3 regions of the Micromonospora sp. WMMD708 genome follow, and region 1 is predicted to be linked to each of the others. Evidence: riboswitches for the same ligand, from Rfam matches in the RefSeq annotation. Region 1 holds a riboswitch; each other region holds the start of a gene.
The links. A riboswitch is a leader RNA that binds a small molecule or an ion and turns the genes downstream of it on or off. The one in region 1 is predicted to bind cyclic di-AMP.
Positions count from the first base shown of each region.

Region 2: it holds a riboswitch for cyclic di-AMP, as region 1 does, so the genes downstream of both, ACN260_RS26750 (coiled-coil domain-containing protein) here and ACN260_RS19755 (C39 family peptidase) in region 1, are expected to answer to the same signal.
Region 3: it holds a riboswitch for cyclic di-AMP, as region 1 does, so the genes downstream of both, ACN260_RS06445 (coiled-coil domain-containing protein) here and ACN260_RS19755 (C39 family peptidase) in region 1, are expected to answer to the same signal.

Region 1 covers NZ_CP186060.1:4,438,109-4,448,255, reverse strand. Annotated here, with positions in the region: gene ACN260_RS19770 (acyltransferase family protein) at 1-799, shown strand, start outside; gene ACN260_RS19765 (hypothetical protein) at 1,069-1,449, shown strand; gene ACN260_RS19760 (hypothetical protein) at 1,585-2,346, shown strand; cyclic di-AMP (ydaO/yuaA leader) riboswitch at 2,854-2,998, shown strand; gene ACN260_RS19755 (C39 family peptidase) at 3,272-4,120, shown strand; gene ACN260_RS19750 (CDP-glycerol glycerophosphotransferase family protein) at 4,240-5,931, opposite strand; gene ACN260_RS19745 (D-ribitol-5-phosphate cytidylyltransferase) at 5,954-7,462, opposite strand; gene ACN260_RS19740 (ABC transporter ATP-binding protein) at 7,633-8,451, opposite strand; gene ACN260_RS19735 (ABC transporter permease) at 8,444-9,337, opposite strand; gene ACN260_RS19730 (TetR/AcrR family transcriptional regulator) at 9,516-10,147, shown strand, end outside.
Region 2 covers NZ_CP186060.1:6,066,754-6,076,900, reverse strand. Annotated here, with positions in the region: gene ACN260_RS26765 (lipocalin family protein) at 1-269, shown strand, start outside; gene ACN260_RS26760 (helix-turn-helix transcriptional regulator) at 367-693, opposite strand; gene ACN260_RS26755 (carbonic anhydrase) at 938-1,630, shown strand; gene ACN260_RS26750 (coiled-coil domain-containing protein) at 1,719-2,744, opposite strand; cyclic di-AMP (ydaO/yuaA leader) riboswitch at 2,748-2,879, opposite strand; gene ACN260_RS26745 (YibE/F family protein) at 3,046-4,389, opposite strand; gene ACN260_RS26740 (metal-sensitive transcriptional regulator) at 4,610-4,909, opposite strand; gene ACN260_RS26735 (heavy-metal-associated domain-containing protein) at 5,003-5,209, shown strand; gene ACN260_RS26730 (hypothetical protein) at 5,226-5,447, shown strand; gene ACN260_RS26725 (heavy metal translocating P-type ATPase) at 5,462-7,738, shown strand; gene ACN260_RS26720 (CsbD family protein) at 7,884-8,057, shown strand; gene ACN260_RS26715 (hypothetical protein) at 8,201-8,710, shown strand; gene ACN260_RS26710 (DUF2786 domain-containing protein) at 8,744-10,012, opposite strand.
Region 3 covers NZ_CP186060.1:1,396,498-1,406,644, forward strand. Annotated here, with positions in the region: gene ACN260_RS06420 (cellulose binding domain-containing protein) at 1-170, shown strand, start outside; gene ACN260_RS06425 (hypothetical protein) at 438-836, opposite strand; gene ACN260_RS06430 (hypothetical protein) at 994-1,137, opposite strand; gene ACN260_RS06435 (STAS domain-containing protein) at 1,493-1,855, shown strand; gene ACN260_RS06440 (SRPBCC family protein) at 1,954-2,421, shown strand; gene ACN260_RS06445 (coiled-coil domain-containing protein) at 2,543-3,601, opposite strand; cyclic di-AMP (ydaO/yuaA leader) riboswitch at 3,606-3,737, opposite strand; gene ACN260_RS06450 (cation diffusion facilitator family transporter) at 3,903-4,817, opposite strand; gene ACN260_RS06455 (HelD family protein) at 4,925-7,042, opposite strand; gene ACN260_RS06460 (alpha/beta fold hydrolase) at 7,186-8,190, opposite strand; gene ACN260_RS06465 (carbonic anhydrase) at 8,336-9,004, shown strand; gene ACN260_RS06470 (hypothetical protein) at 9,080-9,409, opposite strand; gene ACN260_RS06475 (DUF3145 domain-containing protein) at 9,764-10,147, shown strand, end outside.

The DNA of each region.
Region 1 (10,147 bases):
CGAGCTGTTCTTCTACCTCTGCCTGCCGCTGGCGCTGCCGGCGATCCGGCGGGCCCGGTCCGGCCTGCTCTGGGCCGTGGTGGTGGCGGTGCCGCTGGTGATCCTGGCGCTGTGGCCCGGCCAGCAACTGCTGCCCGAGGGCACCAACTGGTGGTTCACCCAGGTCTTCCCGCTGGTCCGCTCCACCGAGTTCTGGCTGGGTGTCGCCGCCGCCGAGCTGCTGCGCCGTGGGCACTGGCGGGGCCCCGGGCTGCCCCTGGCCAGCGTGCTCTTCGTGGTCGTCTGGGTGGCGGCGCACTGGATCCCGGCCGAGATGTGGGCGGCGCTGCTGTCGGTGGCGTACATCCTGGTCATCCCGGCGGCGGCCCGCGCTGACGTGCAGGGTCGCTGGTCGCCGTGGCGGCACCGCACCCTGATCTGGCTCGGTGAGGTGTCGTTCGCCTTCTACCTGGTGCACGTGCTGGTGATGATGACCGTGCTGCGGCTCACCGGGCACTGGGGTGTCGGGTTGCCCGGCTGGTCGGGGCCGCTGGCCGTGCTCGGCTTCCTGGTGGTGAACCTGGCGCTGGCCGCCGCGCTGCACCGCTTCGTGGAGACCCCGATGATGCGCCGCCTGGCCCCCCGCCGCCGCACCACCCCGGCCACCTCCGCCGCTGCTCCTGACGTCGCCGCCGGTGCTTCCGGTGCCGGTGCTCCGGGTGCCGGCGGGCCGGCCGTCGTGCCGGGGCCGAGGGGTGCCGACGGCGGGCCGCGCGACGGCCGCCCGGTCGAGTACGCGGGACCGCGCGACCCGCACTGACCCGGCCCTGTTCCCGGCGCGTCCGGCTCTGCGCCTTGCGCGTCCCGCCCTGCTCGCTGCCGCCCGCCCTGCTCGCTGCCGTGCTCGGCGGCGGTGCCGGGCTCGGCGGCGGTGCCGGGTGTGGCGCGGGTGGTGGCGGTGCTCGCTCCACGGTGGATGTCGGGCCGGTGTCTGTCGCCCGCCGGGTGTGACCGGTTGCCATACGCGACCGGCGCGGCGACACGCCCGGCGGTGCTGCGGGTCGGTGACCCCTTCGGTAGCGTGGTCACGTGTTCCCGGTCGCGCCCACCAGTCCCCTGTGGTGGGTCGCGCGCGGGATGTCCCGGCTGCTCGCCGGCCTCGCCGTCGCACTCGCGTTCGCCGCCGCCGGCCCCGCACTGTTCGACCCGGCCCCGGGTGCCCTGTCGGCCGACGCGGCGCACTCCTTCCCCGCCGCCGTCGCCCTCGACACCCCGTTCGGCCGGGGCGACGGCATCCGCTCCGACGACCGGGGGACCGGGCGGGTCGACGTGGTGGCGACCGACCGGGTCGACGCCGGAGTGTCCGCCGTGCCGGCCGGCGCGGCCCGGGAGCTTCCGGCCGCCACCCTGGTGACACCGACCGGCCGGGTGCCCGCCGCCGCCGGGCCCCGGGCACCCCCGGCCGGCTGACCCCGCTCCACCCGGAGTCACCCGCCAGCCACCACCACGACCTCGTCCCCGTACCGCCCCGGGCGGGCGTTGCCCGCAACGGTCCCGCCCCGGTACGGCCCCGACCCGCCACATCCGTCCGCGAGGTGTCGACCCGTGAACACCGTGCTCTCCCAGTTCCTGATCGGGGTGCCGACCGCCACCGCGATCTGGTCCCTGCTGCTCGTCCTCGCGCTGACCGGCCTCGCCGTCCTGGTCGCCCGTCCCGAGCGGGACCGGGCGACCGACGCGACCCCCGTCGTACCACCGCCGGACGCCCCACCCCCGGTCGCCGACCTGCGGCGGTACGCCGAGGAGGTGGCCGTCGCCGCCGCCGGGGCGGCCCAGACCGCCCGCCGTCACCGGACCGCCTGGCTGGCCGCCCAGGACACCCTGGAACGGGCCTGGCAGGCGTACGACGAGGCCGAGACGGCCGCCCGCCGGTTCGTCGGCGCGGGGACGCTGCCCAGCCCGCGTACCCCCCGGACACCCGCCGAGTACGCGGGCCGGGAGCGGTGGCTGCACCAGGAGGCGGTGGCGGCGCACTGGCGGGGCGAGTTGTCGGTGGAGCGGCTGCGGGACGTTTTCGCGCACCGCGACGGTTGGGACCCGCGCCGGCACCCCGTCGAGCACGAGGTGATGCTCGCCCGGGCGGTCCGGGAGGACAGGCGTGCGGCGTACCGGGCGGCGGCCTGGCGGGAAAGCGTCGCGTGGCGGGACGCCGAGCTGGCCGCCGAGGCCGCCCGATCCCTGGCCGCCGAGGCGTACGCGGCGGCGCAGCGGGTGCGGCCGGGCCGGGTCCCGCTGCCCCGTACCGCGACGTCGGCGGCGACCCGCCCCACGCAGGCCGCCCGCTGGCACCCGGCCCGGGTCGGCTGACCACCCCGCGACCGCCGCTCCCGGCCTGTCCCGGCCCGGCCCGGCCCGGCCTGTCCCGGCCCGGCCCGGCCCGGGGTGATCGACACAACGACGCGCAAATGGCGGTGTCCACCCCACGTTGACCCCGCAACTTCGGCCCCGTTGCGGCCCCAGGGCCCCAGGGCCCCAGGGCCCCAGGGCTCCGGGGCCGTGCGGGCGGGGGTCTCGGGGGTCGAATTGTTATCCAGCTCCGGTGTGGGGGGCGTCACGGCCGGGGAAAATCGGACAGGCAGTCACAGGCGGTCACATCGACTTCGATGATCATCGGAGGTTGCGGTCGGGTTGTCCGGTTGTCGCCATGCCGGGGTCCGACGACGCTTCGTCCCCGGGGCTGGCCCTCGCTGCCCGAGTGCCCCGCAAAGAAGCCGACCCGACGATGTTTACGCAGCTCACGGGGCTTGGCGGGAGGGAGGGCGGCCAGTAGTGTCGCTGCGGTCCGGTGCGGTTTCCGATCGCAGGAGGCGACGCCGCACCGACCCGCTCAATCGTGCACGTCACGAACCGGGGACCCACACGCACCACCTGGGGTGAATCTCCGGGCCACGGCCCGGGGTAGGGCGATCTTCCCGCCCGAATCCGTCAGCTAACCCGGTCGGCGGCAGCGGAAGGAGTTTCATCCTCGTGCAGCATGACCCCACCCTCTCGGTGGTTCCTCCACCTCGGTGCCGGGGTGCCGCCGGACCGTCGCGCCTGACGCGCTGACCCGGCCGTCCACCCCGCCGCCCGACCCCGGTCGGGCGACCCGCCGACCCGTCCGGCTCCCCGCCGGGCGGTCCCTGCCGAACGAGCGGCGCAACACCCGATCCGCGCGTGGCGTACCCGCCGCGTGCCGATCCGGCGTGCCCGGCCGCCTCGCCCCGTGGAGGAACACCCCGTGAAGCACCACATGAAGCGTCAGCTCCGCCGGCTGGGCGCCCAGCGCCCGTACCGGATGGTCGCCGGCTCGGCGGCGGTCCTCGTCCTGGCCGCCGGTGGCACCGCCCTGGCCGCCGGGGTCGACGACGCCCCGACCGACCAGCGCGCCACCGCCGTGGCCGAGGCCGCCCCCCGCCTCGACGACGTCGCCAGCCGTGCCCAGGCCCGGGTCACCGTACCCGCCCCGGCCAGCCCGTCGGCCACCCCTTCCACCAGCCCCTCGGCGAGTCCCACCCCGTCGCCGCACGTCACCCGGGCCAAGGCCCGCGCCACCGCCGACCCGGACCTGATCCGCAAGGCGACCCCGAAGCCCCCCTCGTCGAAGGTCCTGCGCTACGACTACCAGGCCCAGATCACCTACTACTACTGCGGCCCGGCGGCGGTACGCAACGCGCTCAGCGCGGCCGGCATCGAGCGCGGCCAGGACGCCCTCGCCGCCCAGTTGGGCACCACCGAGATGGGCACCAACTCGGCCGAGGACACCACCCGGGTGCTCAACGCCGTGGTCAAGGGTGACCCGTACCGGACCCGGATGTTCGCCGGCACCCCCAGCGACGCCCAGATCGAGCGGCTGCGGGCCGACGTGGTCGCGGCGGTCACCGACAAGCGGGCCGTGGTCGCGAACGTGGCCGGGGACGCCACCGACCTCGACGGCGGCTGGCACTCCTTCCCCGGTGGCCACTACGTCGCCGCCGTGGGCTACCGGGACAACGGCCGCACCGTGCGGATCGCCGACTCGGCCGACCCGTCGCTGCCGGCCTACTGGGTCAGCGTGACCACCCTGGCCAACTGGATCGCCACCCGGGGCTACTCCGCCTGACCGAGCCACCCCCACCCGCCCCGGCCGCCCGCGGCCGGGGCGGTGCTCGTCATGGGGCCGATGTAGCGGTGTCAGCGGATCCGGATACCGCAACATCGGCCCAAGAGGCCACCGCCGGGTCAGGCCCGGGGCGAGAGGACCGTGGCGCCCCGCGGGGCCGGCGGGGTCCAGCCCGGCTCCAGCTCGCGGCGGGCGGCGTCGAGGAAACCGTCGGCGTACGCGTCGGCGGGGAAGTCGCCCAGGTAGCGGCGGCGGGTGTCCCAGCGGGCCGCCGCCAGCGGGTCGGTGTCCAGCAGGCCGGTCAGCACCTCGTCGAGGTTGGCCATGTCCCGGCGCAGCACGTAACCGGAGCGGGCCAGCGGGAACCGGGTGAGGAACTCGTCGCCGTCGACGCCCAGGTCGGTCACCGCGTACGGCTTGCCCGAGTAGAGGTAGTCGGAGATGACCCCGGAGACGTCGGATACCAGCGCGTCGGAGCGGTTGACGCAGTCGGTCAGGCTCAGCTCACGGCTGGCCGCCGCACCCCACAGGTGCTGCCGGCCGGTACGGGTCCGGTCGGCGGCGAGCAGCTCGGTGAGCCGGGCCAGCTGCCGGGCCGAGGTCGGGTTCTGCCCGGTGTATGGGTGGGCCCGCAGGATCACCGTGGCCCCCCGGTCGAGCAGCGCGCGCAGCAGCGGCTCCGCCACCGGCAGCGAGCAGTAGTTGGCGTCGGCGTGGTGGCCGGTCCAGGTGGGGGTGTAGAGCACGGTCGGGGCGGCCGGCGGGCGGGCCTCCCGGCGTACCTCGATGGCTTCGACCTGCGGACGGCCGACCACGACGAACTTCTCGGCGGGGATCTCCACGCCGGCCCGCGCGTACCGCTCGATCGCTGCCGGACCGGCCACGAAGATCTTGTCGAAGATGGCCGAGACCGGGTTGGCGCTGGGGGCCTTGTCGCTGTCGCCGTGGTGCAGTTGCACGTGGGTGAGCTGGGTGAACCGGATGCAGTGGCTGTTCTTCGCCCCGTGGTTGACGTAGAAGGCCACCCGCAGGCTGGGCACCAGCGCCTCGTCCATCGCCTTGAGGGTGGGGCAGTAGACCACCGGGGCGCTCGTCGCGGCGGCGATCGTGGGCAGGTACTCCGGCTCCCGCAGCAGCACCAGGAACGGCCGGCCGAGCCGCTCCAGGTAGGGCAGCCACATGGTGACCTGGTACTCCGAGCCGGGCGGGGCGGAGAAGTAGAGCAGGAACTCCGGCTGGTGCGCGCGCAGCGCCCGGGTCACCGGGCCGCCCCCGCCCGACGGCCGGAACCGCCGCCGGGCCAGGTCCAGGCCGACCGCGCCGCAGCCGGCCGCGACCACCAGCACGACGGCCAGCGCGACCACGGCGGGCAGGGCGAACGCGGCGGCCACCGCCACCACCGCGAGCAGCCCCAGCAGGATGCCGTCGAGGCGGGCGGCGACCAGCGGGGTCCACGCCCGCACCGGCAGGTTCGCCGCCCGGATCTCCAGGTTGCCGGCGTCGCGCAGCGGCCCCACCAGCAGCACCAGCCCCAGCAGCACCAGGGCGGTGAGCGCCAGCACCGGGTCGAACCCGTCGTCGAGCCGGCGGGCGTGGCCGACCAGGATGCCGGCGGCCAGCAGCACCGTCTCGGCGACGATGTCGGCGTCGGGGCGGACCCGGCGTTCGTAGCCGGCGGCGACCAGCGCGGCCACCGCCAGGGCCAGCCCCCAGCCGGTCGCGCCGGTGAGCGCCACCACCAGGAAGGCGAGCACGGCCAGGCCGGTGGTCAGGCACCGCGCGATCAGTTTCCTGACCAGGTCACCACGCATGTCGTACGTCTCCGGGGTCGGGTCAGCCGGCGTCGACGCCGCTGGGCAGCCGGTCCTGCTCGGCCGCGGTCGGCTGGGCGGGCACCGGGGCCGCCTCGCCGGGGGCCCGCCGGACGTCGATCACCTGACCGGTGAGGTCGGAGATCAGCACGTCGAGCGAGGACTGGGCGACCGTCTCGGCGGCCAGCAGGGTGTGCTCCGGCTCCTCGCCGAACGCCTTGGTGCGCATCGGGGTGGCGGTGCGCTCGGGGTTGATGCAGTTGACCCGGACGCCGTACTCGGCCCACTCGTCGGACAGCGCCTGGGTCAGGTTGACCAGCGCCGCCTTGGTCGACGAGTAGAGCGCGTACTGGGCCCGGCCCCGGGTGTACGAGCTGGACGTGTAGAGCAGCAGCTGCCCCTTGGTCTGCTGGAGGTACGGCAGCGACTGCCGGGCGGCGATCACCGGCCCGACGAAGTTGACCTGGAGCACCCGGTCCATGGTCTCCTCGTCCATCTCGGCCAGCGCGCCCTTCTCCAGGATGCCGGCGGTGACCACCACGTGGTCGATCCGGCCGGTGGCCTCGAAGGCGGTCTTCAGCGCGGCCTCGACGTCGCCGGCCTGCTCGACGTGGGTGCCGGTGCTGGAGCGGCTGAACGGGAAGACCTGCGCGCCGTAGCTGCGGGCCAGCTCGGCCAGGTCGTGCCCGATGCCGTAGCTGCCGCCGAAGATGACGATCGTGCGTCCGGCCAGCTCCTCGGTGTAGCTGCGGTGCGACAGCCGGGGGGCCTGGGCGGCGGCGAGCTGGAAGAGCTTGTCGGCGAGGTGCACGTCGACCGGGTGGGTGACCTTGATGTTCTCGTCCGAGCCGTCGATCACCTTGATCGGGGTGCCGGGCAGGTAGCGCAGCACCACGCCGCAGTCGTCGGTGGCGGCGAAGTCCGGGTCGCCCTCGGCCCGCCGGTACGCCTCCCGGATGGTGCCCGAGCGGAACGCCTGCGGGGTCTGCCCCCGGCGCAGCCGGGACCGGACCGGGATGTCGGTGATGCACTCGTCCTCGTCGACCTGGATGATCGTGTCGGCCGAGGGGATGGCCACGTCGACGGCCGAGTAGCTCCACAGCGCGTTCACGCACTCGCGGACGATCCGGGCGCTGACCAGCGGGCGGACCGCGTCGTGGAAGAGGATGTTGACGTCACCGTCACCGACCGCGTCCAGCGCGATCCGGGTGGTGGCGTTGCGGGTGTCGCCGCCGGAGATGACCTTGCTGACCTTGCGGAAGCCGGCCTTGTCGACGATCTGCTGCGCCTCGGCGACGTGCCCGGCGGCCATCAGCACGATGATCTCGTCGATCTCCGGGGCGGCCTCGAAGACGGCCAGGGTGTGCTCGATGATCGGCTTGCCGGCGATCTTCAGTAACTGCTTCGGGATGCCCAGGCCCAGCCTGGTCCCGGTGCCTCCGGCCAGCACCACCGCCACCGTCCGCGAGGGCCGCCACGGCGCCGGGGTCTCCGGTGTGGCGTCCGGGCCAGTGGTGTGGTCCTGCGTCATTGCCGATCCTCACTCTCGGGGGATGTCTGCACGCGTCCCGGGGGTCGCCCTGAACGGAAGATTGCGCCAGCGTGGCGACGGGATGAACCTTAACGCGCGGACCGCGCCGCCCCAACGGGACGACGCGGTCCGCCGGGCGTCGAGTCGATGCGGTACGCGCGCCCGGAATACTACTTGCCGTTGGCGAATGCCTCGTACGCCCGGATCACCTCGTCGGTGGGCCCGTCCATCCGGATCAGCCCCGACTCCAACCAGATCGTCCGTTCGCAGGTGTCCCGCACCGAGGAGAGCTGGTGGCTGACCAGGAAGACCGTGCCGGCCCCCTCGCGCAGTTCCCGCACCCGCTGCTCGCTGCGCTTGCGGAAGCCCTTGTCGCCGGTGGCGAGCGCCTCGTCGATCAGCAGCACGTCGTGCTTCTTGGCGGCGGCGATGGAGAACCGCAGCCGGGCGGCCATGCCCGAGGAGTACGTCCGCATCGGCAGGCTGGCGAAGTCGCCGCGCTGGTTGATGCCGGAGAACTCGATGATCTCCGGGGTCATCCGGGCCACGTCGTCGGGCTGCATGCCCATCGCCAGGCAGCCCAGCGTGACGTTCCGCTCACCGGACAGGTCGTTGAGCAGGGCGGCGTTCACCCCGAGCAGGGACGGCTGGCCCTGGGTGTAGACCGCGCCCCGGTTGACCGGGAGCAGCCCGGCGATGGTGCGCAGCAGGGTCGACTTGCCGGAGCCGTTGCTGCCGATCAGGCCGATCGCCTCACCCCGGTAGGCGGTGAACGACACCCCCTTGACCGCGTGCACCTCCTGGATGTTCGGCGCGGAGGAGCGCTTGACCAGCCGGCGCAGCGCGGCCACCGGGGTGGTCCCGCCCCCGGCGCCCTTGTGCACCCGGTAGATCACGTGTGCGTCGTCGACCACCACGGTGGGGATCCGCTCGACGACCCGGGGCAGGGTCACTGTGACGTCGTTGGACGTCTCGTACCGGTCATCCACGGCCGTACTCCTGTTCGCCGCGCCAGAAGTAGACGTACCCGGCGATGCCACCCAGCACCGCCCAGCCGAACGCCACCAGCCAGAGTTGGGTCACCGACTCGTTGAGCAGCGGCGCCTGCTCCAGCAGGGCGTACCGGGCCAACTCGATGTAGACCAGGATCGGGTTGAACTGGATGAGCGTCGAGGCCCACTCCGGCAGCCGGTCGAACAGCTTGACGCTGTAGAGCACGCCGGAGCCGTACATCCAGGTGCGCAGGATGAACGGCATGACCTGCTTGAGGTCGCTGGCCTTGGAGCCCATCCGGGCGACCACCATCACGATCCCCGCGTTGAACAGCGCCTGCAGCAGCAGTGCCGGGGGCAGCATCAGCCAGGCCAGGGTGATCGGCTCGCCGGTCACCAGGACGATGCCGACCAGCACGATCATCGAGGCCAGCAGCTGCTGGAACTGGGTGAGCGTGGCGGCCAGCGGCAGGCAGGCCCGGGGGAAGTGCAGTGCCCGGATCAGCCCCAGGTTGCCGCTGATCGACTGGGTGCCGGCCAGCACCGCGCTCTGGGTGAAGTTGAAGATGAACAACCCGGTGGTCAGGTACGCGATGAAGTTCGGGATGGTGTTCTGCCCGAGCACCACGCCGAAGATCAGGTAGTAGACGGCGGCGTTGGTCAGCGGGGTGAGCACCTGCCAGATCTGGCCCAGCTTGGCGTTGCTGTACGAAGCGACCAGTTTGGCGTTGGCGTACGCGGCGGTGAAGTGCCGGTAGGCCCACAGTCTGCGGCTGTACTCGGTCAGGGAGGGGCGCTCACCGGCGACCCTCAGTCCGTGCCGAGCGGCCAGCTGCGCCTGGGTCAGGCCCGTTTCGGGGTCGACCAGCGCGGTGGTGGCCATGGGAAGGGCGCTCCGATCTTTCGTACCAACGGGATGCGCGCGACGATGGGGATCCGTGGGTCGGCGCGGTGCCGGGGCAGCCTCGTCGCTGCGTGGACGGTAGTCCAAAACACGTCGGGACGCAACCGTACCGTCGTTGCGCTACATTGGCCCCCGTGACAGGTGCGAAGAGTCCCCGATGACCAGCGACAAGAGGCGTCCGCCGGCCGGTGCCGCGGTGCTGCGGGGCGACATCACCAGAGCCATCCGCCGTGCCCTGATGCAGGAACTCGCCGCGGTCGGGTACGGGCGGCTCTCCATCGAGGCGGTGGCCCGCCGGGCCGGGGTGAGCAAGACCGCGATCTACCGGCGGTGGAACTCGAAGCTCGACCTGGTGATCGAGACCGTGGTGGCCGCCGCCGGCAACAAGCTGCCGGCGCTGGACACCGGCAGCCTGCGCGGCGACCTGACGCTGCTGTTCCAGGTGATCGCCCACGCGCTCAGCCATCCGCTGGCCTCGCAGATCATCCCCGACCTGCTCGCCGAGGCGGCCCGCAACCCGACCATCGACGCCACCCTCCAGCAGCTCCTGCGGGCCAAGCAGCAGGAGATCGGCGGCCGGTTGATCGGCCTGGCGGTGCAACGCGGCGAACTTCCCGCCGACACCGACGCCGACGCGGCCGTCGACCTGATCGTCGGCCCGCTGTACTGGCGGCTGGCCATCGCGCGTACCCCGCTCACCCCGAGCTACCTGGATCTGCTGGTGGAGTCGGTGGCGGCCGGGTTGACCGCGAACGGCACCGTGCCCCGCCAGCGGGAGCCTTCGGTAGG
Region 2 (10,147 bases), 1.6 Mb from region 1:
CGTTGACCGTGTCCTTCCTCAAGCTCGGCGGTAAGTGGATCTACCTGGGTGGGCCGAACTACGTGGTGATCGGGCTCGATCCCGACTACCGGTGGGCGGTCGTCGGCGACCCGGACCGCAGCACCGGCTTCGTCCTCTCCCGGGAGCCGGCGCTGACCGGGGCGCAGACGGCGGCGGCGAAGGCGGTGCTCACCGCCAACGGCTACGACCTGTGTGACTTCCGCACCACCCGGCAGGACGGTGGCGGCGGAGCCGGCAGCTTCTGCTGACCCTCCACGCGCGACGGCCCGTCCCCGCCGGGGCGGGCCGTCGACGTGTGCCGGGTCGGCGGTGTCCGGCCGGGCCCCGGCGTCCGGGCCGGTCGGCTCAGGACCCGGCGTCGGTCGGGTCGGGGCTGAAGAGGGCGAGCAGGGCACCGACCTGGCGGTCGGCCTCGGCGGGGTGCCGGAAGTGGCCGCTGGGGTTGAGCGTGTACTCGTTGCGCCGGCCGACCCGGGTACGCCGCAGGTAACCGCCGGCCTCCAGGTCGGCGACGATCGCCTGGGCGGCCCGTTCGGTCACCCCGACCTCGTCGGCGACGTCCCGGAGGCGGGCGGTGGGGTTGCGGGCGATGGCGAGCAGCACGTGACCGTGGTTGGTGAGGAACGTCCAGTTCCGGGTGCTCCCCGTGCCGCCTGTCGCCATGACGGTCATGGTATGGCCCGTTCCTGGGAGACCCGTCGCCGGCCGCCCCGACGCGTCGCACCCGGGCCCACGCGTCGCCCACCGGTCCGGTGCGCGCCCCGGGGCCGACACGTCGTCGACACCGCGCCGACCGACGCCTGAAACGTGTATCACGAAATCTTGACGTACCTTTAGCTGCGTGTGACCGTGGGGACACGGCCGTCGTCGCCGCCGGCCGGCGTGACCAGGCGCGATTCCGGACCGAGGTGAGGCAATGGCCCCGATCACTCCGACCCAGGCGCTGGCCGAGTTGCAGGCCGGCAACCGGCGGTTCGTCGCCGGTGTGCCCCGTCATCCCAACCAGGACGCCGGGCACCGCGCCGCCGTCGCCGACGGTCAGCATCCCTTCGCCGTCATCGTCGGCTGCTCCGACTCCCGGCTCGCCGCCGAGATCATCTTCGACCGGGGTCTCGGCGACCTGTTCGTGGTCCGGACCGCCGGGCACACCGCCGGGCCCGAGGTGCTCGGCAGCGTCGAGTACGCGGTCACGGTGCTCGGCACCCCGCTGGTGGTGGTCCTCGGGCACGACTCCTGCGGTGCCGTGCAGGCTGCCCGGGACACGGCCCGCACCGGCACCCAGCCGCCGGGGCACCTCTACTCGGTGGTCGCCGCCGTCGGGCCGAGCCTGCGCCGCGCGGCCCAGCAGGGGGTGCACGACATCGACGGGATCGTCGACATCCACATCGCGCAGACCGTCGAAGTGCTGCTCGGCAACTCTCCGGTGATCGCCGCCGAGGTGGCCGCCGGTCGGTGCGCGGTGGTCGGCATGTCCTACCGGCTCGCCGCCGGCGAGGTCCGCCAGGTCGCCCCGGCCGAGGAGCCCACCGCTCAGGCGTCCGCCGTCGCGGTACCCGGGCCCGCCGTGCCGACGGGTGTCGACCCCGCCCCGGCGGCCGTCCCCGGCTGAACCGCCCCAGGCACGACGAAGGCCGCCCGGCTGGACCGGGCGGCCTTCGTCGCTTGCTCGATCGACCCCGATGGGGCTGATCACCGCGCTACAGCAGTGACACGTGCACGTGGTCGGTGTGGTCGGACGGCCCCGAGTACGAACTCCAGCCGTTGGCCGGGAACCAGATCTGCCGGTTCCAGATCACGTAGTAGATGCCCAGCCGGTCCGAGTTGCGGATCAGGAACGCGGCGAGGTTGTTGCCGTACATCCGGGTGTCGTTGTTGTGCCACGGGCTGAACCCGCTGTTCTGCAACGACCAGTCGCACGCCCTGCCCTTGGGGTGCTCCCACGGCCCACCGGGGCGGTAGCAGCCGACGAACCGGTTGAACCCGGCCCGCTTGACCTCCTTGTACATGTGCAGCGTGCGCGGGGTGACGCAACCGGACGTGGTCGGGTCGTTCTCACTGCACGACTCGCCGCGCCAATCGCCGTTGGCGCTCTGGCCGGGGGCGACGCGGGCCACCGGGGACGTCGCGTCGACCAGGCCGCCGGTGAAGCCCCGACCGCCGACCAGGGCCAGCGCCTTGTCGGCCTCGGTCTTCTTCTTGGCCATCAGGTTGGTCTGCTTCTGCTGCTCCCGGACCTCGGCGTCGACGGCGAGCTTGGCCTGCTCGGCCCGGGTCTTGACCTTGTTGACCTCGGCCAGCTTGCCGGCGTTGACCATGTTCAGCTCGTCCAGGGCGGCGGCCCGGCGGACGAAAGCGTCCGGGGCGTCGCTCTCCAGCAGCGCGGCGACCGCGCCGACCCGACCCGTCCGGTACGACTGGGCGGCGATCTCGGTGACCTGCGGGGCCAGCGCCGCCAGTTCCTGCTCCGCCTTCTCCACCTCGATGGCGTATTCGAGCTGGCGCTTCTTGGACTTCTCCAGCCGGGTCTTCGCCGCCGAGTACTCCCGGTTGGTGGCTTCGATGACGTCGGTGAGCAGCTTCGGCTCGTCGTCCTCCTCGTGCCCCGAGGGGGTGGGCGCGTTGGGCGCGGCCGTCGCGGGGGCGGCGGCCGGTCCGGCGACGATCGCCAGGGCGGCGAGTACGGCCACTGCCGGCGTCAACCAGCGGCGTAGGGGTGCCGTCACAGTTTTCCCTTCCGTCGACCGCCGACCGGGTTAGCTGACGGGTTCGGGACGGAAGTGGCCCCTACCGCTGGCGCGGATTCACCCCGGGTGCTCGGTTCCCCGGCTCGCCGTACGGCGATTGGGCGGTGGCACCGCTGGCGCCGGTGGGCGCCTTCGGCGGTGACCGGCAGCGAGGTTACCCGAGAGTCGTCCCGGGGATCTACGCCCGCAACCCGACCAAATGAGTATTTTCCCGATAGCGAGGGGTAATCAGTGACGCGACCGACAGCCGCGACCTCGCCTCCGGTCACGCAGCGCAGTGTCACCATGCGGTGTCCGTGCTCCTTTCCGGGTCTGGCCACCGTGCGGCGGCCGGGGTGGACGGATCGCCGTGCCGGGGCGCGCTCAACGCCTCCAGCGCCTCGGCGCGGTCGGGGGCCGGACGTGGGGTGGGCGGCGGCCCGGCCGTACCGGCGTCGGCCGGCCCCCGTCCGGCGGTCACGACCAGTGCGGCCAGTCCGGTGGTCAGCGGCACCGCCGCCACCAGGCCGAGGGTCGCCACCGCGCTGCGGACGATCTCCTGGGCCAGGAACTCGCTGGTGAGGATCTGGCCCACCGGGCGGCTGTCGGCGGTGAGCAGGAGCAGCAACGGCAGCGACGCGCCCGCGTACGCCAGCACGATCGTGTTGACCGTGGACGCGATGTGCGCCCGGCCGACCCGGGTCGCCGCCCGGTAGAGCTGCAACCGGGACAGCCCCGGGTTGGCGTGCGCCAGCTCGGTGACGGTGGCCGCCTGGGTGACCGTGACGTCGTCCAGGACCCCCAGCGAACCGATGATGATCCCGGCCAGCAGCAGGCCGTGCAGGTCCACGTCACGTTGGTACATCGACAGCGTGGTGGCCTCCTCGCTGCCGTACCCGGTCAGGTGGGTGGCGGCGGTGGCCAGCGTGCCCAGTACGCCGGTCAGCACCAGGCTGCCCAGGGTGCCCAGCACCGCCACCGAGGTCTGCGCGGTGATCCCGTGGGTCAGGTACAGCACCACGAACATGATCAATGCGGCACCGGTGACCGCGATCGGCAGCGGTGCACCCCCGGCGGAGATGCCCGGCACCACGAAGGTCAACAGGATGGCGAAGCTCGCCCCGAGACCGGCCAGGGCGGCCAGCCCGCGCAGCCGGCCGAACGCCACGATCGCCGCCGCGAACAGGGCGACCAGCCAGAGCAGCGGCATGCCCCGCTGGTGCTCGGCGATGTGGTAGCTGCTCGCCGACGGATCGCTCGGGTCGGCCAACGCGACGAGCACCACCTCGTCGCCGACCGCCACCGTCGGCGCTCCCGGCCCGGACGGTACCGGTGTCTGCACCTCCCGGCCCGCGTCCGGCCCCTGCTCGACGGCGACCGTCACCGTCCCGCACGGCCCTTCGGCCACCCCGGAGGGGCCGTCGGGGGTCTGCGGGGCGGGCGGGCACGGCTCGGTCACCACCCGGGTCACCGTGCCGTGGTGACGGGGCACCTGCTCACCTTGGTCGATCTCGGGGGTCGTGCCGGGCCAGAGGACCAGCGTGGCGATCACCGTGACCACGATCAGCGGCACCACCGTCATGACGAGGAGCCGCCGCACCCGCGGCGGGGTGGACGGGGTGGGACGGGTGTGATCGGCGCCCATGCGTGCGAGTTCTCCCAACGATCCGGGACGGGATACGTGTCAGCCGGCCAGCCGGTTCACCACGGGCGGCGGGTCATCGTCGGACGATGGTAGCCACCACCACGGCCCGTCCGCCCGGTTCGGCCTGCCCACGCGCCGACCCACCCGTACGGCCGGGCGGCTGCCCGTGGTCGTCGGCATGCTGCCGGGCCCGCCGCGACGCACATCCCCTCGGGGCGGGTCAGCCGCGTTTCATCAGGCGGCCGACGGCCGCCATCATCTCGGCTGCCATCTCGTCGGCGCGGCCCTCGGCGGCCCCCTCGTGCATGCAGTGCCGGGCGTGGCCGTCGAGCAGCCCGAGGGCGACCTTGTCCAGGGCGGCCTGGACGGCGGAGATCTGGGTGAGCACGTCGATGCAGTACCGGTCGTCGTCGACCATCTTCTCGATGCCCCGGACCTGCCCCTCCACGCGGCGCAGCCGCGCGAGCAGCTGGTCCTTGCTGGCGGTGTAGCCCCGGACCGGGGTGCTCGGTGAGGTCATGGCAACCACGATAGCGTACCCCCTGGGGGTATGCTACGGTCGCAGGGCAACGTACCCCTGGGGGGTATGTTGGACGAGGGAGGGGAGAGCCACATGATCACGAACTACCAGGTGACGGGCATGACCTGCGGGCACTGCGTCAGCGCGGTCAGCGCCGAGGTGGGTGCCCTCGACGGCGTCACCGACGTCCAGGTCGACCTGGCCACCGGCCGGGTCGCCGTCACCAGCGACGGTCCGCTGGACACCGCGTCCGTGCGGGCCGCCGTCGACGAGGCCGGCTACGACCTCGTCGAGGCGTGACGGTCCGGGGCGACCGATGAACACACCGACCAGGCTCGGCGGTTTCGCCCTCGCCCTCGCGGCGGTGTTCGGCGCGGCGTACGGGGTCGGCCAGCTGACCGGCCCCGTCACCCCGCCCGCCGAGACCCGCCACGACCCCACGCACATCCCGGAACCCGCCCGCGGCACCGTCGTCCCCGAACCCACCACCGACCCGACGCCGACCGTCACCGGCGGGGCCGGTCACACCCACGGTTGACCGGAGGTGCCGCGATGACCCCGACCACGCACAACCCGCCCACCGCACCCCACCTGATCGAACTGGCCATCGGCGGGATGACCTGCGCCTCCTGCGCCGCCCGGATCGAGAAGAAGCTCAACCGGCTCGACGGGGTCGAGGCGAGCGTCAACTACGCCACCGAGAAGGCCACCGTCCGGTACGCCGACGGGGTCACCCCGGACGACCTGATCGCCACCGTGGAGAAGACCGGCTACACCGCCGTCGTCCCCCCGCCGCCCGCCCCCGCCGGGACGGAACCGGCCCGTGCGCCGGTCGACGAGCTGGACGCCCTGCGGACCCGGCTGCGGGTGTCGGCCGTGCTCACCGTGCCGGTGATCGTGCTGGCGATGGTGCCGGCCTGGCAGTTCACCTACTGGCAGTGGCTGTCGCTGACCCTGGCCGCCCCGGTGGTCGCGTACGGCGGGCTGCCGTTCCACCGGGCCGCCTGGACCAACCTGCGGCACGGCGCGGCGACCATGGACACCCTGGTGTCGCTCGGCACCCTGGCGGCGTTCGGCTGGTCGCTCTGGGCGCTCTTCCTTGGTGACGCCGGCATGCCCGGGATGACCCACCCGTTCCGGCTGGACATCGTCCGCACCGACGGGGCCGGCAACATCTACCTGGAGGCCGCCGCCGGGGTGACCGTGTTCCTGCTGGCCGGCCGCTACTTCGAGGCCCGGTCCAAGCGGACCGCCGGGGCGGCCCTGCGCGCCCTGCTCGAACTCGGCGCGCGGGACGTCGCCGTGCTGCGCGGCGGCACGGAGACCCGGGTTCCGGTCGACCAACTCGTCGTGGGTGACCGGTTCGTGGTCCGGCCCGGCGAGAAGATCGCCACCGACGGGCGGGTCGACGAGGGCACCTCGGCGGTCGACGCCAGCATGCTCACCGGCGAGTCGGTGCCGGTCGAGGTCGGGCCGGGCGACACGGTGGCCGGTGCCACCGTCAACGCCGGCGGTCGGCTGATCGTCACCGCCACCCGGGTCGGCGCAGACACCCAGCTCGCCCAGATGGCCCGGCTGGTGGAGGCGGCACAGACCGGCAAGGCCGCCGTGCAGCGGCTGGCCGACCGGATCTCCGGGGTCTTCGTGCCGATCGTCATCGCGCTGGCCGTCGGCACGCTGGGCTGGTGGCTGGGGGCGGGTGCCGGCCCGACCGCCGCCTTCACCGCCGCGGTGGCCGTGCTGATCATCGCCTGCCCGTGCGCGCTCGGCCTGGCCACCCCGACCGCGCTGCTGGTCGGCACCGGGCGCGGCGCCCAGCTCGGCATCCTGATCAAGGGGCCGGAGGTGCTGGAGTCCACCCGGCAGGTCGACACGGTGGTGCTGGACAAGACCGGCACGGTCACCACCGGCCGGATGACCCTGGTCGACGTCCGACCCGCCGAGGGGCAGGACCGGGCCGAGCTGCTCCGGCTCGCCGGGGCGGTGGAGGCCGGCTCGGAGCACCCGATCGCCCGCGCCGTGGCCGCCGGTGCCGCCGAGGCCGGAGAACTGCCGCCGGTCACCGGGTTCGCCGCCACCGAGGGGCTCGGCGTCACCGGCACCGTCGACGGCCACGATCTCGTCGTCGGGCGGCCGAGGCTGCTGCGCGAGCGGGGTCTGCACGTACCGGAGGAGGTGGTCCGGGCGGTGGCCGAGGCGGAGGCCGCCGGGCGTACGGCGGTGGTGGCGGGCTGGTCCGGGCGGGCCCGGGGGGTCCTCGCGGTCGCCGACGTGGTCCGACCCACCAGCCGGGAGGCGGTCGCCGGGCTGCGCGCCCTGGGCCTGACCCCGGTGCTGCTCACCGGGGACAACGCGACGGTCGCGCGGGCGGTGGCCGCCGAGGTCGGCATCGACCGGGTGACCGCCGAGGTGCTGCCGACCGACAAGGTCGACGTGGTACGCCGGCTCCAGGCACAGGGTCACACGGTCGCGATGGTCGGTGACGGGATCAACGACGCCGCCGCCCTGGCCCAGGCCGACCTGGGGCTGGCCATGGGCACCGGCACCGACGTGGCGATCGAGGCGTCCGACCTGACCCTGGTCCGGGGCGACCTGACCGCCGCGGTGGACGCGATCCGGCTCTCCCGGCGCACCCTCGCGGTGATCAAGGGGAACCTGTTCTGGGCGTTCGCCTACAACGTGGCCGCCCTCCCGCTGGCCGCCGCCGGGCTGCTGAACCCGATGATCGCGGGCGCGGCGATGGCCTTCTCGTCGGTCTTCGTGGTCGCCAACAGCCTCCGCCTCCGCCGCTTCTCCACCACCACCCTCCACCCCGGACGATCGAGTTGATCAAGAGGTTTGCGTCACCCGCGAGCCGGCGGGTGACGCAAACCTCTTGATCAACGGGCTGGGGCCGGTGGTGGAGGTGTTTTGGGGAGGGGAGGCGGGGGTATCTGGGTGGCGTTGGAGGAAATGCTTAATTCGGGAGGCTCTCATGGGGTTCGACGACAAGATCGGCAACACGACCGAGAACACCGCCGGCAAGATCAAGGAAGGCGTCGGCCGGGCGACCGACAACGAGCGCCTCGAGGCCGAGGGCCGCAACGACCAGGCCAAGTCCAGCCTCAAGCAGGCCGCCGAGAAGGTCAAGGACGCCTTCAAGAGCTGAACCGCACCGCCGTCACGCCGGACCGACCCCGTCGGGCCGGCGTGACGCGTGTCCGGGCCCGCCGGTGACCGCCGATTCGATTTCCCGCCCGAACGTGCGGCATCGTGTCGCGGTACGGCCGTCACACCGAACGGGGAAAGCCGATGCATCGCCGCTCCGCCACCGCACTCACCCTCGCCGTCCTCGCCGTCCTCGCCACCGGCTGCTCGGACGGTGAAACCGGCACCGACGCCGCACCCGGCCCGTCGGCCACCGCCACCACCGGGCAACCCACACCGGAGGCGACGGCCACCCCCGCCCCGGAGAGCACCGCGCCGACCACCGGCACCGCCGCGAACACCGCACAGGTCTGCCGCGCCGTCGACCAGTTGATCATCGACGGTAGTCGGCAGATCACCGCCGACTCGGCCGACGCCACCCGGGAGGAACTCACCCCGGAACAGCTCAACGGCAAACTCAAGGGGCGGCTGAGCCGGCTCGCCGACGACGTCCGCGCGCAGGCCCGCAAGGCCAAGGACGACCGGATCAGAAAGCTGGTCGAGGAGACCGCCACGAAGATCGACGCCGGTGCGGCGGCCAAGAGCCCGGCGAGCTGGATGGGCACCGACTTCGTCGACATCCCGCCCCGGCTCACCCGCGACTGCCACGTCTGAGCCGGGCCACGGCTCAGCATCGACCGCTACGGCTCAACGTCGACCGGGCAGCGGGCGCGACGGCGACGTGCCGCCGGCGAGCGAGGCCCGGTCGGCGGCCGAGGTGCCGGACTGCCAGCCCTCGGCGTCCCGCACGGTCAGCCGGGCCCGGGTGACACCAGGGAAGAGGGTGTCCATCCGCTCCCGTACCGCGCCGGAGCGGGCCGCGAGCACCGGCAGCAGCCGGTCCGCCCCGGCGTCCTGCGCCGCCTGCCGGTCCGCCGCGTCGGTCGCGGCCCGCAGCCGCTCACCGATGCGGCTGGCGAAGGCGTGCAGGAAAGCCTCGTCGTACGCCTTCGTCCGCCGGCCGCCGCCGCGCCGTTCCCGCCGGCCGCGCAGCATCGCGGCGGTGCCCTGCACCAGCAGCGAGGTGTGCAGCAGTTCCACCGCCTCCAGGTCGGCGGGGAAGCCGAGCACGGTGGCGAAGCCGAGATCGTCCGACCAGACCGACTCGCACCGGTTCGCCGCCGCCACCTCCTGCACCAGCAGCGCCTTCGCGCCCGCGTACGGGGCGTCGGTGCTGATCCGGACCCCGCCGGGCTGGTCCGGGTGGGTGGCCGTCGACTCGACCAGCGCCCGTTCCAGGCTGTGCCGGGCGATCAACTCCTGCGCCTTCCCGGTGAACGCCTCCGCCTCGGCGGGGAAGGTCGTGGACTCCGCCTTGGCCAGCAGCGCCCGTACCCGGTCGAGGACGCGGGAGCCGGACGGCCCGGGGGCCCCGGCCACCGTCGCGGCACCCACGCCGCCGGGCGGCGGGCGTAGCACCGCCACCGGCGGCAGGCCGGCCAGCAGTGCCAGCACCTCGACCCCGTCCCGCAGGGCGGCGATCCGGTCGGTGCCCTCGCGGGCCGCCCATCCGCCCAGCCAGTCCGCGTCGTCGTCCCAGCGGACCCGGGCGTCCAGGTCGGTCAACTGGTCGTCCCACCACTGCGGCACCGGGCCGGGCTGGGCCGCCCGGTCGGCGGCGAGCGCGTCGACGACCAGCCGGCCGGGGCGCGCGCCGAGCCGGCGGGCCACGATCCGGGCCACGTCGGCCGGCTGCCAGCCCCGGGGCCAGAGCCGGTGCACGGCGGCGGCGAGCCGGCGCAGCAGCGCGGCGTCCACCGCCGCCGGCCCGGCGGGAACGTCCCGGCCGCCGTCGTCGTCGGCCCGCGCCGGGGCGCTGCCGACCACCAGCCGGTCCAGCTTCCGCTCCGCGTCGCGTACGTCGGTGCCGCGCACCGCCGCGACCGCGGCGGTGATGAGGGCGTCGGCGTCCGGCACCTGTGGTCCTTCCTGGGGGACGACGGCCGGCTGGTGTCCGGATCGTCGGGAGTGTCTGCCCGGCAACGGTACCCGGGCCCGGATTGCCCGTCCCCGCCACTCATCCGTTCGTCGCCCGCGCCCGTACTCCTGCCC
Region 3 (10,147 bases), 3.0 Mb from region 1:
CGGTCAACTCGCTCTGGGGCGGCACCTTCACCCAGACCGGGGCGAACGTCTCGGTGCGCGACGCCGGGTGGAACGGTGCGCTCGGCGCTGGCGCGAGCACCAGCATCGGCTTCACGGCCAACGTCACCGGCACCAACGCCGTCCCGGCGGTGACCTGCGCCAGCCGCTGACACCTATCAACTATCCGACACTGGCCGGCTCCCCCGATCCTGTCGGGGGAGCCGGCGCGTGTCCGGTCCGGGATCTGCCCGGTCCAGGGGTGGTCGACTCGGTCGGGGAATCGACTCAGTGCGGCGAAGTTGTGGCATCAACCCGGGTCTTTGCCGCAACATCGCCCCAATGGGGGTGGATCGAAGACGACGTGGGCCCCGGTCGACGCTGAGGAGCGTCGACCGGGGCCTGTGTGTGTCGTGGAACGTTTGCGTGCCGTGGAGCGGTCAGTCGTCCAGTCCGACGGGGGAGTTCGGCCGGTCCACGTCGACGAACTCGATGTCGTCGACGGCCCGGTCACCCCGGCTGCCGGCGGCCCGCGCGGCGGTGCCGGCGGCCCAGCCGATCGCCGCGCCGACCAGCGCCGCGCCGATCAGCAGGGTCCAGGGCAGGGCCGGACGCCGGCCGGCGAGCGCGTCGAAGGCGAGCGTCGCCCGACGGCGGGCCTCGTCGGCGGTCGAGCCGACCAGGTCACCGGCGTCGGCCAGCCCGGAGTCCCGGACGGACCGGGCGGCGTCCCGGACGCTGTCACCGGCGGAGTCCACCGCCGAGAGCAGATGGTGCCAGGCCTGGTCGGCGATCCGCTCGGGCTTGCTGCGGCGCTCCAGAAGGTTGCTGCCGATCATCGTCTTACCTCCTCGAATGCCGAAGTCTGCGGCCACTTCGGATGTCGTCTGCGTGCCGCGGGACGGTTCTCGCGCCGACCGGACACCCGGTCGGTGTCCGAGCAGTGCCCCGCCCGGCCGGGTCGCAAACCCGCTGCGTGCGGGTGACCGTCACCGCTCAGCGCACCGAGACCACCGAGGTGGCGCGGGCGAAATCGTCCCCGTCGTCGTCATCGTCGTCGTCCCCGCCGCCGAAGCCGCAGGCCAGGACGAGAGCGAGCAGCGCGCCGACCCCGGCCAGGCCGAGTAGTTTCCTGAGCATCGATCCGTCTCCTCGATCGTGGTGACCCATCTCTCGCCCACGGTAGGCACCCGGCACAAGCTGCACCGGGGGAGTCGGCGGGACGCGTCGGGGAGCCGGCGGGGCTCGCCCGGCGCACCGCGTCCGGGTGTCGGTGGACCGGGACCGCTACTCTGGGACGGTTGGAACGGCCGAGCTGGGCCGTTCGTCGGAAGAGAACAGGACCAGCAACGGTGCGGAGAGGGACGGTCCGGTCCGTCCGGATCCGCGAATTGCTCATCCCGAGGGGTGGCGACCGAGGCCATCGGAGGAATACTCTCGGTCGCGGCCCGCGTACTGATGAGGCGCCCGGGGACGGGCGAGTGGAGGTGCTCGCGTGAGCCTGTCGATCGTGAAGTCGGTCCTGCCGGCCGGTGTCATCGAGATCGCCCCCCGTGGTGAGATCGACGTCGACACCGCCTACGAGGTACGTGAGGCGATCGCCGAGGTGCTGGCCAAGGGCCGGCCCGCGCGGATCGAGCTGAACATGCGACTCGTCACCTTCATCGACTCCGTCGGGATCAGCGCCATGGTCGCCGGCTTCCAGACCGCCGAGGTCAGCGGCGTCAAGCTGATCGTCACCGAGCCGAGCCGGTTCGTGCACCGGCAGCTCTGGGTCACCGGCCTGCTCGGGCTCTTCGGCGCCCCGGAGCCGTACTTCGCCGGTGCCGCCACCCCCGAGGTCCTGCCCGGCGCCTGACCGGGCCACCGGTCGGCGTCAGGGCCACTGACCAGGGACGTTGCCAGTCCGTCTCCGGTACGGCACGATCGTGCGACCGACGATGGTCAGGAGGCCCGGTGGTCCGGCGGGAGAGCTTCAGCTACACGGTGCAGGCGCGCTGCTCACCGGCGGAGGCGATGGAGCTGCTGAGCGACCTGTCCCGGCAGGAGGAGCTGCATCCCCTGATCGTCCGGGTGCGCCGGCTGGCCGCCCGGCCGGGCGCCCTGGCCAGCTACGCGATCACCGACCGGCTGGAGCTGGGGCCGCTGCGGTTCCCCGTCACCTACCAGGCCGACGTGCTGCTCGCCGGCGACGACGAGATCGTGACGGTGGCCCGCCAGCAGCCCGGCACCACCGTACGCAACCACACCCGGCTGCGGATGGAGGGTGACCTGCTGCGGATCGACGTGGAGATCACCCTCGCCGCACCGGCGCCGTTGTTCGGCTACGCCTTCCGGCAGGCCCGCGCGGCCCACCTGGGGCTGGCCAGCCGCCTCGGTGCCGTTCTGGACTCCCGGGCCGGCGACCCGCCTCCGGTGGGCTGACCACCGCCGGCACCCCGGGCTGCCCGACCCGGTCGCGGCGCGGCGGCACCTGACCTGACCTGCCGTTGCGGCCGGCCGTGGTCCGGTGGCCCGCCCGGGCCGGACGGGCCACCGGGTCGGCTCAGATCATCGACAGGTGCACGTGGTTGGTGTGGTCGCTGGACGGGTCCCCGTTGCCCCCGCTGTACGCCTTCCACCCGCTGCTCGGCAGCCAGATCCGCTTGAACCAGATCACGTACAGCACACCGAGCCGGTCGGCGTTGCGGATGAAGTACGCGGCGAGGTTGTTGCCGTACGTCCGGTCGCCACCACTGGCCACCCCGCCGAAGCCGTTCCGCTGGGCGGCGAAGTCGCACGCCCGGCCCTTGGGGTGCTCGCCGGAGCCGCTGGGCCGGTAGCAGGAGACGTACCTGGTGAAACCGGCCGCCTTGGCCTGGTTCAGGGCGTTGAGCGTACGCGGGGTGATACAGCCGTTGGCCGGCGTCGGGTCGTTGACGCTGCACGACTCGGACGGCCAGGAGCCGTCGGAGTTGCGGGGCGCCCCCTTGGCGTTGCTGGTGGACGTGCCGTCCGAGCTGCCGGAGTCACGGGAGGTGGGGGCCGGCTTGTCGGCGGCGGCCACCGCCAACGCCCGTTCGGCCTGCTCCTTGCGCTTGCCCATGGTGGCGACCTGCTTGCGCTGTTCGGTGATCTCCCGGCTGACCGCGGCCCGGGTCCGGACGGCCTGGTCCCGGGTCTCGATCATCGTGCGCAGTTCCTGGTCCTCCCGGGTGGCGACCGTCTCCAGCGCGGCCGCGCGGTCCAGGAAACCGCTCGGGGTGTTGCTGTTGAGCAGGGCGGACATCGGCCCGAGCCGGCCGGTGCGGTAGGCCGCGCCGGCGATTTCGCCGACCTTGGCGGTCTGCGTGACCAGTTGCCCCTCGATGGTCTTGAGCTGCCCGTCGAGTTCCTGCTGGCGCTTGGTGGAGCGTTCCAGGGCGGCCTTGGCCTCCAGCCAGCCCTTGCTGGCCGCGTCGAGCTGGTCGCGCAGCGCCGGGGTGCCGCCCTCGTCGTCGTCGCCGGGGGCGGCGAGCCGGGTGGCGGGCGCGGCGGCGGCCGGGGTGAACGGCGCGGCCGACACGCCCAGGGCCAGCGCCGTGACGACTGCGGCCAGTAGCCGCGTGGTGGTGCGTACGTGCATGCGGATGTCCTTCCGTCAGCCGCCGACCGGGTTAGCTGACGGGTTCGGGACGGAAGATCCCTACCGCTTGCGCGGATGCACCCCAGGAACGTGGTTCCCCGGTTCGCCCGGGCGGGCGATTAGGCGGCGGCCTCTGCCTGGCGGAGACCGGGGCCGAGCCTACCGGTACGCGTGTGACGCCTGCCTACCTCGTGACTGAGGGTACGAGAGTGAATACCCTTAAAAGGGTCAAACAACGCAAATTTTCGCGATCTCTGTGCGTGCGTACCCGGCGGGGCTGACCTTCCGGCCCGGGGTGGGGTCACCAGTGGGCGGGGCCGCACGCGCCGGGGGTCGCTCCCGGCTCGACCTGGAGGGTGGCGTGCTCGATGTGGAAGTCCTCCCGCAGGGCACCCCGGGCGGCCGCCAGCACCGTGCCGACCTCGGCGTCACCGGCCAGGGTGAGGTGGGCCGAGGCGACGTCCATGCCGGAGGTGAGCGTCCAGACGTGCAGGTCGTGCACCTCGGCGACCCCGGGCACGGCGGTCAGCCGGTCGTGTACGGCGGTCACCGGCAGGTGCTCCGGGGCGGCCTGCACCAGGATGCGCACCGCCGCCCGGCCGAGCCGCCAGGTGCGGGGCAGGATGAACACGCCGATCGCCACGGCGACCAGCGGGTCGGCCCACCACCAGCCGGTGCCGGCGATCAGCAGCGCCGCCACGATCACCCCGACCGAGCCGAGCAGGTCGCCGAGCACCTCCAGGTACGCCCCGCGCAGGTTGATGCTCTCCCTGGCGCCCTCCCGCAGCAGGCCGAACGCGACGATGTTGGCGAGCAGGCCGAGCACCGCCACCACCAGCATCGGGCCGGCCAGCACCTCGGGTGGCTCGCCGAGCCGGCGGACCGCCTCGATCAGCACGTAGACCGCGACCCCGCTGAGCAGGACGGCGTTGGCCAGAGCGGCGAGCACCTCCAGCCGGTAGAGGCCGAAGGTGCGCTGCGGGTCCCGTGCGGCCCGCCGGGTGGCGGTGATGGCGGCCAGCGCCATCCCGATGCCGAGCACGTCGGTGAACATGTGCCCCGCGTCGGAGAGCAGGGCCAGCGAGCCGGTGCCGAAGGCGGCCGCCGCCTCGACCACCATGAGCACGGCGAGCAACCCGAAGGCCGCCCAGAGCCGGCCCCGGTGCCGGTGTGCGGCATTGCTCACCGTCGCGCTGTGGTCATGACCTGCGCCCACGTCCACACCCTCCGTCCCCGCTGCGGACCGGCTCCAATCTATGCTCACATCGCTATGTATGCAAGTGACGGTCGGACGTCCGGCCAGGTGGGCCCGGTGCCGGTCGGTCAGCCGGTCGGCTCGACGGTGGTCAGGCGCTGGGTCGCCCTGGACAACGCCACGTAGAGCGTCCGCACCCCGGAGCCCGGATCGGCCCGGATCTCGCCGGGGCAGACCAGCACCACCCCGTCGTACTCCATGCCCTTGGCCTGGAGGCTGGTCACCACCTGCAGGCGCGCCCCGCCCCGGTCGCCCAACCAGCCGGCGACCTCGTCCCGGCGGGGCACCGGGGTGATCACGCCGACCGTCCCCGCCACCTCGGCCAGCAGCGCGTCCACCGCGTCGGCCGTCGCCCGGGCCAACTCCGCCGCCGGCACGTGCAGCGCCACCGGGTCCACCCCGGTGGAGCGCACCGCACTCGGCAACTCCAGGTCCGGATAGAGCCGGCGGATCTCCGCCGCCGCCACCGCGAAGATCTCCGCCGAGTTGCGGTAGTTGGTGGACAGCGTGAACCGGTGCCGACGCCGCCGGCCCAGCGCCTGGTCCCGGGCCCGGTCCAGCTCCGCCTGGTCACCCGTCCAGGCGGTCTGCGCCGGATCACCCACCACCGTCCAGGAGGCGAGCCGGCCGCGCCGGCCGATCATCCGCCACTGCATCGGCGAGACGTCCTGCGACTCGTCGACCACCACGTGCGCGTAGTCCCGGTAGTCCTCGGGCCGCTCCCGGGCCGCAGCCCGCGCGGCACGCTGCCGCTCCCCGAAGGTGCTCAGCTCCCGGACGCCGCCGGCGAGCTGGAACGGGTCCCGGCGGGCCTTCCTCGGACGGACCGGCTGACCCAGCAGCGCGTCCAACTCGTCGAGCAGGGCGATGTCGGCCACCGTCAGCCCTTCGGTGTCCAGCGACCGGTACGCCTGCACCAGCAACCCGACCTCCGCCCGGGACAGGACGCCGGCCGCGTACCGGTGCAGCCGCTCCGGGCGGGCCAGCCAGCCCAGCACGTGCCGGGGATGCAGCCGGGGCCACCACGCCTTGCAGAACTCCCGGAACTCCGGCCGCTCGATGATCTCGTCCTCGAAGGCGGGCTGCTCGGGCAGGCCGGCGACCGCCAGCCGGCGGGCCTGCGCGTACAACGCGGCGAGCACCCCGTCGAAGCCGACCCGGCGGACCTCGTTGCGGCGGGCGCCCCGGTGCAGCGCCCGGTCCCGGATGCCGTCCAGCTCGCGCCCCTCCAGGCGCAGCAGCGTCCCCCGGTAGAGCAGCCGCAGCTCACGCGGGCCGTCCGGCACCGCGTCCCGGGCCGCCCGCTCCAGCACCCGACGCATCCGCAGCGAACCCTTCACCGCCGCCACCTCGGGCCCGTCCGTGCGGGTCGCCGACAGGCCGGGGAACAGTGAACCCAGCGAGTGCAGGGTGGCGGTCTCCTCACCCAGCGACGGCAGCACCGAGGCGATGTACTCCACGAAGACCGCCGACGGGCCGACCACCAGGATGCCGCCGCCGGCGTACCGGCGGCGGTCGGCATAGAGCAGGTACGCCGCCCGGTGCAGGGCCACCGCCGTCTTCCCGGTGCCCGGCCCGCCGGAGACGATCGTGACCCCCGAACCGGGGGACCGGATCGCGTCGTCCTGCTCCCGCTGGATGGTGGCGATGATGTCCCGCATCCCCCGGCCGGTCGCCCGGGACAGGGTCGCCAGCAGCGCGCCGTCTCCCACCACCGGCATGTCCGGCGGGGCGGCCTCCGGGTCGAGCAGGTCGTCCTCGATCCGGGTGACCTTCTCGTCCGACGAACTGATCGTGCGCCGCCGCACCACCCCCAGCGGCTCCGCCGGGGTGGCCCGGTAGAAGGCGGCGGCGGCCGGGGCCCGCCAGTCGACCACCAGCGTCTCGGCGTCCTCGCCCCGCACGCCGAGCCGGCCGACGTGCAGCACCTGCCGGTCGCGCAGGTCCAGCCGGCCGAAGACCAGCCCCTCGTGCTCGGCGTCGAGCAGGTGCCGGCGCTGGGCGGCGTGGAAGACCATCGCGTCGCGCTCCACCAGCGCGCCGAAGTTGCCGACCCCGGCCAGCCGGTAGCCGTCCCGCTCGGCACGGGCGGCCGACCGGCGCAGTTCGGCGAGCCGGGCGTACACCCGGTCGAGATGCCGTTGCTCGGCGGCGATCTCCTGCTCCAGGGTGGTCTGGTCGGTCAACGTACCGGCTCCTGTGCGACGGCGACGCCGGGCGCGGGTGCACGCCAGGCGGAATGAGGGTACGGGCAGCCGCCCACCCCCCGGCGGGCCGATACCCGTAGCGCGACCTCCACCACCGCCGCGAGGGGCGTCGGCGGGTCGGCTCAGCGTGGCGTCCGCCCGGCGGACGCCGGGTCGCCCGGGACGCCGACTGGTGCCCGGCCGGCCCGGGCCCCGGTGGGACGACGGGGTCCCGGTGCCGTGGCCCGGGCGGCGGACAGCACCCGGTCGAGCACCCCGGCGACGGCGGCGTTCACCTCGTCCGGGCGCTCCATCATCAGCATGTGCCCGGCACCGGGGCAGACGGTCAGCTCGGTGGCCGGCAGGGCCGCCGCGATCGACTCCGCGCACGGCGGCGGGGTCAGCCGGTCCCGGTCCCCGACCAGCGCCGCCGCCGGCAGGTGCGCCAACGCGGCGAGCGTCGCCAGCCGGTGCTGGGCGCCGATCGAGGCGCGGAAACCACCGATCGAGCGCAGCGACGCGCGGGCCACCGCCGAGGTGACCAGCCGGATGTCGGCACCGGAGCAGCGGTCGCCGAAGAGCATCCACCTGATGCTCGGGGCCAGGGCGCGCAGCAACGGACGGGGTGGCCGCCAGGAACCGCACCGGGCCAGCACCCCGGCCCCGGTGGTCTCGGCGAGCCGGATCAGCCGGGCGATCCGCGGCGACAGGCCGTACACCGTGTGGGTGTGCCCCTCGGCGGTGGTGGAGACGAAGACCAGCCCGGCCGTACGGGCGGCGAAGTGGGACGGATGCCGGTGCGCGTACTCCATCACGGTCATTCCGCCCATCGAGTGCCCGACCAGCAGCACCGGCCCGGCCGGGGCGACCTCGTCCAGCACCGCCGCGAGGTCGTCGCCGAGCTGGGCCAGGGTCGCCGTGCGCAGCGCCATGCAACTGGACCGGCCGTGCCCCCGGGCGTCGTAGGTGACCACCCGGACCCGGTCGCCGAAGCGGCTGCCCAGGTCGGCGAGCTGCCGGTGCCAGGCCCGGCCGTCGAGCGTCCAGCCGTGCAGCAGGACCACGGTCACCTCGGCCCCGACCGGGCCGGTCACCTCGACGTGCAGGCGTACCCCGTCGGGCAGCCGCAACTCCCGTTGATCCGGCATCGCCACCTCCCAGGCACCCGGGACACATTCACCGGCGTAACCCGGCGGTAACACCGGCTACCCGACATCAGACCACGCCAACCGTGTCGGTGAGAAGATTCCCGACCCGCCCGCACGAGGTCGGTCCGGCGGTCAGTCTGGAGCCATGCCGAGATCACCCACCGCGGCCGCCCGGCCCCCCGAGCGGCCGTCCGTCGCCGCCGGGCCGCCCCGGGCCGCGCGCACCCCCCGGGCGGCGTTGGCCGAGCTGCTCACCGGCAACCGGCGCTTCGTCAGCGGCCGGCCGGTGCACGGGCACGACGTGACCGCCGCCGCGGCCGTGGCCTCCGGCGACCAGCAGCCGTACGCGGTGCTGCTCGGCTGCATCGACTCACGGGTGCCACTGGAGGCGATCTTCGACCAGACCTTCGGGTCGATCTGCGTGATCCGGACCGGGGGACACGTGCTCGACCGGGCCGTGCGGGGCTCGATCGAGTACGTGGTGGCGCAGCTCGGGGTGACCCTGGTGATGGTGCTGGGGCACGAACGGTGCGGCGCGGTCGCCGCGACGGTGGACAGCGTGCGGACGGGCCGGCGTCCGGACGGTGACCTGGGCTACCTGGTCGAGCGGATCACTCCGGCGGTGACCGAGGCGGGGCCGCACGACCCGGCCGTGCACCTGCTGGCCGTACGCCGGCACGTGCGCCGTACGGTGCGGGCGCTACGCGCCGACGACATGCTGGCCGGTCCGGTCGCGGCGGGTGGGGTGGACGTCGTCGGCGCCCTGTACGACCTGGACACCGGCGAGGTCACCCTGCTCGACGACGGGACCTGACCCGGCGGGCGCAGACGCGGAACAGCCCGCCGGGGTGACCCCGGCGGGCTGTTCCGGTCGTGCTGGGGGGAGGGCTCAGCCCTCGAAGACGCCGGCCTCGACGAGACGCTTCTCGGTCTTGTCCCACCCGTGGTCGGGGTGGGTGGCGGCGAGGTTGCTGATCTCGGCGCGGATCTTGGCGGCGTGACCGGCGGTGGCCAGCGTCCGGATCTCCTCGACGAAGGCGTCCGAGTCGGTACGCAGGTGCGCGGTCTTGCCGTTGGTCAGGTTCCGCACGTAGGCGTGCTTGCCGCCGTTGAGCGGGATGAGGTACTTGAACTCGCCCAGCACGCTGAGGGCGCCACCCTGGCCAGCCTGGCCGGCCCGGACTGACGCGCGCGCGGTCTTCGAGGTGTTGCTCGCCACGGAGATGCTCCTTGCAAGACGTACGGGAGGACGGGGACCGTCCGGGGGCTGTAGCGGGTGACGCCCGGTGGTCGTCTGACGCTCGGTGGTCATCTGACGGCCGGGTGGGTCGTCGGCCCGCGAAGTGGTGCGACGGCACAGAACCGCCCAGAGAAATATACACGACCACGGTGCCTGGCAGCTCACCGTGCCCGTCGGAGTGCACAACCCCGGTCACCGGTCCGGGTATTTCCCGGCGGCGAATTTTCCGATTCCCTGGCGCACCATCCGTCACAGCAGTCATCATGTGTGGCAACAGCCACTCGGGTGTCGAGGTCGTAGGGGAAGACGCACCTCGCCCTCCGGGAGGTCACCGTGCCAACGCGTGGCGTCGTATACGTCCACTCGACCCCGCTCGCCGTGTGCTCGCACGTCGAGTGGGCGATCGCGCGCGTCCTTGCCGCGCCGGTCAACCTGCACTGGACGGCTCAGCCCGTCGATCCCGGCGCCCGCCGGGCCGAGTGCGGATGGACCGGTCGGCCGGGGACGGGTGCCGAGCTGGCTGCTGCCCTGAGGCAGTGGCCCATGATCCGTTTCGAGGTGACCGAGGAACCCAGCACCGGCGCGGACGGCGAACGTTTCATGCACGTGCCCGGCCGGGGCCTGTTCCGGGCCGCGGTGGGCGCGGCCGGCGACATCCAGCTCGGCGAGGACCGGCTGCGCAGCATCATGGCGTCGGTACGCCCCGAGGCCCTGGCA